2 regions of the Streptomyces sp. NPDC034099 genome follow, and region 1 is predicted to be linked to the other one. Evidence: riboswitches for the same ligand, from Rfam matches in the RefSeq annotation. Region 1 holds a riboswitch; the other holds the start of a gene.
The links. A riboswitch is a leader RNA that binds a small molecule or an ion and turns the genes downstream of it on or off. The one in region 1 is predicted to bind S-adenosylmethionine.
Positions count from the first base shown of each region.

Region 1 (4,174 bases):
CCGTGCCCGGGGCTGGATAGGGTGGGAACACGATTCCGTCGACGACACACGATTCAGGAGCGGCTATGAGCGCTGTGACCCCCGCTGGAGGCGACACCACGGCGGACCGCTCCTGGCCCGCCCTGCTGAACGGACTGCTGGACGGCCGCGATCTGAGCGCGGACGACACCGCCTGGGCGCTGGACGTGATCATGCGCGGTGAGGCGACCGACGCACAGATCGCCGCCTTCGCGGTGGGCCTGCGGTTCAAGGGCGAGACCGTCGAGGAGATCTCGGGGCTCGTCCGCACCATGTACGAGCACGCCAACGTGATCGAGGTGCCGGGGGAGACCGTCGACATCGTCGGCACCGGCGGCGACGGCGCCAAGACGGTCAACATCTCCACCATGTCGGCGATCGTCGTGGCCGGCACGGGGGCGAAGGTCGTCAAGCACGGCAACCGGGCCGCCTCCTCGGCGTCCGGGGCCTCCGACGTCCTGGAGAAGCTCGGCGTCAACCTGGAGCTGACGCCGAAGCGGGTGGCGGAGGTCGCCGAGGAAGCCGGCATCACCTTCTGCTTCGCGGTGAAGTTCCATCCGGCGCTGCGCCACGTGGCGGCGGCCCGCGGTCAGCTCGGCATCCGCACGGTGTTCAACTTCCTGGGCCCGCTGACCAACCCCGCCCGGGTGAAGGCCCAGGCGATCGGGGTCGCCCACGCCCGGATGGCGCCGATCATCGCCGGTGTCTTCGCCGAGCGCGGCCACTCGTCCCTGGTCTTCCGCGGCGACGACGGCCTCGACGAGCTGACGACCACCGCCACGTCCCGGGTCTGGACCGTGCGCGACGGCCGCGTGACCGAGGAGACCTTCGACCCGCGGGACGTCGGCATCGAGCTGGTGCCGGTCGAGGCGCTGCGCGGCGCCGACGCCTCCTACAACGCCGATGTCGCCCGCCGCCTGCTGGCCGGCGAGACGGGTCCGGTACGGGACGCGGTCCTGCTGAACTCGGCGGCGGCCCTGGTCGCCCTGAGCCCCGGCGAGGAGCCCCTGGCGGCGCAGCTGCGGGCCGGGATGGAGCGGGCGGCCGAGGCGATCGACTCGGGCGCCGCCAAGGGCGTCCTGGACCGCTGGGTGGCCGCGAGCCACGCGTAGCGGCCCCCGTGTGTGACGTGCGTCCCGCGATCCGGACTCGGGTTGCGGGGCGCCGATCCTTTCCCCTAGGTTTTTCGACAGGTCATGAGTGACAGTCAAGAGGCCCCGGCCGACTGTCCGGCAACCCTCCGTCCGTGGCGGGGTGCCCCGGGTGAAGACCAGGTCGTGGACAGCAAGGTCCACGGCAAGCGCGGACCCCTCGCGAAACCAGGGGTCCTGGGTCGTTTGAGGGAGTCCCCCGTGAACCAGCGAATGCGATAGGGCGCAGAGCCCCGCCTCCGCACGCCGTTTCTCACTTCACTTCACAGCGCCTGCTGCGCGCTGGTCCTCACGGGAGTCCGTCATGTCCGTACCCACCGCTGTCGCCACCCCGCTGCCCGTCCTCGGCCGCGACGTCACCGTGCCGCTCGTCACCGGCGGGGAGGTCACCTACGCCGCGCTCGACTACGCCGCCAGCGCGCCCGCGCTCCAGCGGGTCTGGGACGACGTGGCCGCCTACGCCCCGTACTACGGCAGCGTCCACCGGGGCGCCGGGTACCTCTCGCAGCTGTCGACCGACCTGTTCGAGAACGCCCGCAGGACCGTCGCCGAGTTCCTCGGCTGCCGGGACGAGGACCAGGTGGTCTTCACCCGGTCCACCACCGACTCCCTGAACCTGCTCGCCGCCGCGCTGCCCGCCCACTGCCGGGTCTTCGTCTTCGAGACCGAGCACCACGCCTCGCTGCTGCCCTGGCGGAACGCCGACGTGACCTACCTCGACGCCCCGCGCACCCCCGCGCAGGCCGTCGAGACCCTGGAGCGGGCCCTCGCCGCCCGCGAGCCGTACGGGCCCGCCCTGGTCTGCGTCACCGGCGCCTCCAACGTCACCGGCGAGCTGTGGCCGGTGCGGGAACTGGCCGCCGCCGCCCACGCGCACGGCGCCCGGATCGTGCTGGACGCCGCCCAGCTCGCCCCGCACCACCCGGTGTCGGTGGCCGGCCTGGACGTGGACTGGGTCGCCTTCTCCGGGCACAAGCTGTACGCGCCCTTCGGCTCCGGCGTGCTGGCCGGGCGGGCCGACTGGCTGCGCGAGGCCGAGCCGTACCTGGCCGGCGGCGGTGCCAGCCGCAGCGTCTCCCGGCGCGCGGACGGCGGCGTGGACGTGCGGTGGCACGACAGCGCCGCGCGGCACGAGGCCGGGTCGCCCAACGTCATCGGCGCCTACGCGATCGCCTCCGCCTGCAAGGCGCTCACCGAGGCCGGGTTCGACACGCTGGTCGCCCGCGAGGAGTACCTGATCGGCAAGGTGCGCGAGGGCCTGGCCGAGGTGCCCGAGGTGCGGATCCTGTCCCTGTTCGGGGACGACGCGCCCCGGGTCGGCGTCCTCTCCTTCGTCGTCGAGGGCTGGAACAGCTCCCACTTCGCCGCCGCGCTCTCCGCCGAGTACGGCATCGGGGTGCGCGACGGCCTGTTCTGCGCCCACCCGCTGGTGCGCACCCTGCTCGGCAGCGACCCCCAGACGCAGGGCGAGTGCGGGGCGCCGGAGGCGGCGCCCGGCGAGAAGTCCCTCAACGCCATCCGCGTCAGCTTCGGCGCGGGCACCCCGGACGAGCACGTCGAGCGGTTCGTGGACGCCGTCAGGGAACTGGTGAGCGACGGCGCCCGGTGGAACTACCGCACCGAGGACGGGCGCTGCGTGCCCGACACCACCTCAGCCGCTCCCGCCCCAGCGGCCGGTACCGGCGCCTGAGCCGCCCGGCCCGGCAGCCGCGACCCCAGCACGACCATCCGCAACGCCCGCTCCGTGGCGTCCGTGAGGAGTTCGGAGGCGCGCACCAGCGCGTCCGCCAGGGCCATCGGCGCCGGCATGATCCCGTGGCAGGCGTCCACCCCCGGCACCTCGTGCGCGCCCTCGCCGAGCGTGCCGGCCAGGGCGATCACGGGCCGGCCGGAGAGCTTGGCGCGGCGGGCCACCTCGGCCGGGACCTTGCCGCGCGGCGTCTGGTGGTCCAGGGCGCCCTCGGCGGTGAGCACCAGGTCGGCGCGGGCGAGGCGGGCGTCCAGGTCCACATGGTCCAGGAGCAGGTCGAAGCGGGGCAGCAGCCGGGCGCCGACCGCGGCGAGACCCGCGCCGAGACCGCCGGAGGCGCCGGTGCCCGCACCCGTACGCAGGTCGGTGTCGACGACACCGAGGTCGCGGGTGAGGACGCGCGCCCAGTTCTCCAGCCCGGCCGACAACTCCTCGACCTGCGCGGGCGTCGCCCCCTTCTGCGGTCCGAACACCCGGGCCACGCCCCGCTGTCCGCACAGCACGTTGTACGGGTTGCAGGCGACCAGCAGCTCGGTGTCCCTCAGCCGGACGTCCAGACCGGACGGGTCGATGCGGACGAGGCGGTTCAGCTCCCGTCCGCCGGGCGCCAGTTCGAAGCCGTCCGCGTCCAGCAGCCGGGCCCCGAGCGCCTGGAGCGCGCCCGCGCCCCCGTCGGACGTGCCCGAGTCGCCGCAGCCGACCAGGACGCGCCGCACCCCGGTGTCCAGCGCGGCGCGGACCAGCTCGCCGACGCCGTACGTGGTTGTGACGCCGGGGTCGCGCAGGGCGCGGGGAACCAGGGACAGGCCCGCGACGGCCGCCATCTCCACCACCGCCGTGTCCCGGGCGCCGAGCAGCGCGAAGTGGGTGCCGACCCGGTCGCCGACCGGCCCGGTGGCGGCCAGCGCGACCAGCCGCCCGCCGGTCGCCGAGGCCAGCGCCACGGCGGTGCCCTCGCCGCCGTCGACCAGGGGGATCCGGTCGATCTCGGCGTCCGGCAGCACCCGGCGGACGCCCGCCGCGATGGCGTCGGCGGCGGCCTGGGCGGACAGGGACTCCTTGAAGCCGCTGGGCGCGACGACGACACGGCTCAGTACACGGGAGGGAGAGGACACGGACGGAGAAGACACGGACGGCTCCTTCAGCGGGTCACGGGCACGCCGAGCAGCGGCCAGACCGCGGCGGCGAAGAACAGCACGAGCAGGGCGGTCAGCGGCGCCAGGACGGCGGACAGCCGCAGCAGGTCGCGCGGGGT
Region 1 covers NZ_JBVISR010000009.1:384,228-388,401, reverse strand. The annotation lists gene trpD (anthranilate phosphoribosyltransferase) at 66-1,130, shown strand; SAM riboswitch class IV at 1,211-1,327, shown strand; gene ACZ56V_RS26355 (aminotransferase class V-fold PLP-dependent enzyme) at 1,474-2,859, shown strand; gene ACZ56V_RS26350 (glycerate kinase) at 2,781-4,049, opposite strand; gene ACZ56V_RS26345 (SLC13 family permease) at 4,061-4,174, opposite strand, start outside.

Region 2 (4,174 bases), on a different contig from region 1:
TACAGCATGTGGTGCACGAACCACAGCACCGAGTTGGCGATCCCGTTGTACGCGTCAGCGTGCACGTCGGCCGGTACGTCCAGCATCCGTACGCCGTCCTCGCCGACCCCGCGCCGCACCGCCTCGCGGTCGCCGTCGCCCAGCGCCGAGCACACCCACAGCGCACCGGCGTCGGGCCCGATGGCCGACAGCCCCGAGACGAGCCCGCCACCGCCCCGTTTGGCGTGCAGCGACCCGTCCTCCCGCACCTCGTACGAGACGGGCCCCCGGTTGGAGGCGACCAGCACCTGAGCAGCACCGAACCTTGAAGCCATACGCCTCAACCTAGCCCGACCCCTCGAACCTCAAACGTTCCCCGCTGTCACCCGGACGCCGATTCGGTCACGCGGCTAGCCGTCAGGCCACCCGTCGGGTCGTGTACTCCGCGATCTCCCTCATCGGGGGCCGTTCCTCGGTGTCCACGGGGTAGGTGCGGGGCTCGAAGCCGTCGACGCCGCGTTCGAACTGGGTGAGGGCCGGGCGGACGAGGTGGCCGCGGGCCAGCCGGAGCTGGGCGGTGCGGTAGATCGCGGCGGCCATCCGGCCCAGGGCCCGCCCGTCCTGGTGGCGGTGGACGCGGACCCCCACGTCGACCTGCGCGAGCGCGTCCAGGCCCACCAGGTGCAGGGCGTCGACCAGCATGCCCAGCTCGACGCCGTAGCCGACCGGGAAGGGGAGCCGTTCCAGCAGGGAGCGGCGGGCCGCGTACTCGCCGCCGAGCGGCTGGACGAAACCGGCCAGCTGCGGCCAGTGCATGTTGAGCAGCGGGCGGGCCATCAGCTCCGTGACCCGGCCGCCCTGGCCGGGGGCGGCACCGAGCGGCCGGTCGTACATGGCCTTGACGAGGTGCACGTCCGGGTCGGTGAGCAGCGGGCCCACGATCCCGGAGACGAAGTCGGCGGAGAACTCGCGCAGGTCGGCGTCGACGAAGCAGACGATGTCCCCGCCGGTGACCAGCAGCGAGCGCCACAGCACCTCGCCCTTGCCCGGCACGGCGGGGATGCGGGGGAGGATCGCGTCGCGGTGCACGACGCGCGCGCCGGCCGCCGCGGCCACCTCCGCCGTACGGTCGCTCGAACCGGAGTCCACGACCACGACCTCGTCGACGAGCGGGACCCGCTCCACCAGCTCCCGCCTGATCACCGAGACGATGTCGCCGACCGTGGCCTCCTCGTCCAGGGCGGGGAGCACCACGCTGACCGACTGCCCGGTGGCGTGCTTGGCGGACAGAAGGTGCTGGAGCGGCCGGTCCGCGGCCGACCAGGAGCGTGCGTCCAGCCAGCGCTCGACTTCTTCCAGCACGTCCCGGGGCTCCTTTGTGATCCATCTCGCGGTACGGACGACTGTCTCAACCGTCCTGGCCGTCGGTTACAGTCTTGAACAACGCGTGGGACCACCGCATGCCGGGGTGGCCGCGCGTACCAGCGAAGAACAACTTCATACCGCTCATCCAGAGGGGCAGAGGGATACGGCCCGATGAAGCCCCGGCAACCCTCCAGCCGGCTCTTGTCACACAGACGTGGCGAGGCTCCCGGCTAGGGAAGGTGCCAAATCCGTCTCACGGCGAGATGCGTCGTGAGGAAGATGAGGAGAAAGGGCCTCGCCTCCATGGCTGTGCAGACTGCCGAATCCCCCACGAACTCCACGAACCCCGCGGTCGACCTCGGCCCCGCCGCAGCCCTGAGCTGCCGGGAGTGCGGCCACCGGGTCCCGCTCGGACCGGTCTTCGCCTGCGAGGAGTGTTTCGGCCCCCTCGAGATCGCCTACGACTTCTCCGCCTACGACACCGAAGAGCTGCGCAAGCGGATCGAGGCGGGCCCCGCGAACATCTGGCGCTACGCCCCCCTGCTGCCCGTCCCGGCCGACGTCGCCACCAAGCCGAACATCAATCCCGGCTGGACCAAGCTCGTCAAGGCCGACAACCTCGCCCGCGAGCTGGGCGTCACCGGCGGGCTGTACGTCAAGGACGACTCCGGCAACCCGACGCACTCCTTCAAGGACCGCGTCGTCGCCCAGGCCATCGAGGCCGCCCGCGCCTTCGGCTTCACCACGCTCTCCTGCTCCTCCACCGGCAACCTCGCCGGCGCCGTCGGCGCCGCCGCCGCGCGGGCCGGTTTCCGCTCCTGTGTGTTCATCCCGCACGACTTGGAGCAGGGCAAGGTCGTCATGGCCGCCGTCTACGGCGGTGAGCTGGTCGGCATCGAGGGCAACTACGACGACGTGAACCGCTTCTGCTCCGAGCTGATCGGCGACCCGGCCGGCGAGGGCTGGGGCTTCGTCAACGTCAACCTGCGGCCGTACTACGCCGAGGGTTCCAAAACCCTCGCGTACGAGATCTGCGAGCAGCTCGGCTGGCGGCTGCCCGACCAGATCGTGGTGCCGATCGCGTCCGGCTCCCAGCTGACGAAGATCGACAAGGGGCTGAAGGAGCTGATCGAGCTCGGCCTGGTCGAGGACAGGCCGTACAAGATCTTCGGCGCGCAGGCCGAGGGCTGCTCGCCGGTCTCCACGGCGTACAAGGCCGGGCACGACGTGGTCCGCCCGCAGAAGCCGAACACCATCGCCAAGTCGCTGGCCATCGGCAACCCGGCCGACGGCCCCTACGTCCTCGACATCGCCCGCCGCACCGGCGGCGCCGTGGAGGACGTGACCGACGAGCAGGTCGTGGACGCGATCAAGCTGCTCGCCCGCACGGAGGGCATCTTCGCGGAGACGGCGGGCGGCGTGACCGTCGGCGTCACGAAGAAGCTGATCGAGGACGGCGTGCTGGACCCGTCGCTCACCACGGTCGTCCTGAACACCGGCGACGGCCTGAAGACCCTCGACGCGGTGGCCGGCACCGGCGTCACCGCCACGATCCGTCCCAACCTGGACTCCTTCCGAGAGGCTGGCCTCGCATGAGCGTGACCGTTCGTATCCCGACCATCCTGCGTACCTACACCGGCGGCAAGGCCGAGGTGAGTGCCGACGGCGCCAACCTCGGGGAGGTCATCTCCGACCTGGAGAAGAACCACACCGGCATCGCCGCCCGCGTGCTGGACGACCAGGGCAAGCTGCGCCGCTTCGTCAACGTCTACGTCAACGACGACGACGTCCGCTTCGAGCAGGGTCTCCAGACCGCGACGCCGGACGGCGCGGGCGTCTCGATCATCCCGGCGGTCGCCGGCGGCTGAAGCGGACGCAGATACACCTTGTAGTGCGTATTGCCCTCTCCGTAAGAGAAACGGAGGGGGCAATTCCATGTGGTTGAGCGCGGTAGAGTTGGGGAACGCGCTCCCGATCAGCACAACGGGAACCGTTAATTCCTGCCGCCCGCCCGACAAGAAGCAGCCAAAGTGCGAGCGTATTCTGCGGCTTTTGTTCCCTTTGCGTGACCCGACTTGACCCGAATTCAGGCGAATTCTCGCCACATTCCGGACCGGGCGCGTCCAGATTTCTCGTCCGATTGACCTGTTGCAGACGGCAGTTGGACAGATACATTCAGCCGCGGTCGACGCGTTCCGGCGCACGCCCCCAGTCGTGAGGGGGCGAGGTCTGACCCGGGTTCGCGAAGTGCGGATCTGTGCAAGGGCCAGTAATAGGGGAGTTAGGCATGGCTCAGGGCACCGTCAAGTGGTTCAACGCGGAGAAGGGGTACGGCTTCATCGCGGTCGACGGTGGTGCGGATGTTTTCGTCCACTACAGCGCGATTCAGATGGACGGCTACCGCACCCTCGAAGAAGGCCAGCGGGTCGAGTTCGAGATCTCGCAGGGTCAGAAGGGCCCGCAGGCCGACATGGTTCGCCTCAGCGCCTGAGACGCGCGGCCACCACAGCACCCGGTCTTCATCCGAAGGGCCCGTACCCACTGGGTACGGGCCCTTCGGCCTGCCCGGACGCCCGCCGGGTCCGTGTTCGCGGGTGGCTGACGGCCGGGCCCGATCCCCGAGGGGCGCTTGCACTCGACCATGCCGAGTGCTAATCATTGGCGTTAGCACTCTGAAGGTGAGAGTGACAACGAAGGACCGGGTCGGTGAGGCCCGCAGGCCGGGTGGGGAAGGAACCACACGGCAGGCGAGCCGTCCGTCGCGGGCGCGGGCGCGGTCCGAAGGAATCACCCCCAGTCCTGGAGGGACCACTTCACATGGCCAAGATCA
Region 2 covers NZ_JBVISR010000011.1:161,982-166,155, forward strand. The annotation lists gene ACZ56V_RS28990 (trehalose-6-phosphate synthase) at 1-314, opposite strand, end outside; gene ACZ56V_RS28995 (glucosyl-3-phosphoglycerate synthase) at 397-1,341, opposite strand; SAM riboswitch class I at 1,483-1,630, shown strand; gene thrC (threonine synthase) at 1,648-2,940, shown strand; gene ACZ56V_RS29005 (MoaD/ThiS family protein) at 2,937-3,212, shown strand; gene ACZ56V_RS29010 (cold-shock protein) at 3,632-3,835, shown strand; gene groL (chaperonin GroEL) at 4,162-4,174, shown strand, end outside.
Region 2: another riboswitch for S-adenosylmethionine. It lies ahead of thrC (threonine synthase); the one in region 1 lies ahead of ACZ56V_RS26355 (aminotransferase class V-fold PLP-dependent enzyme).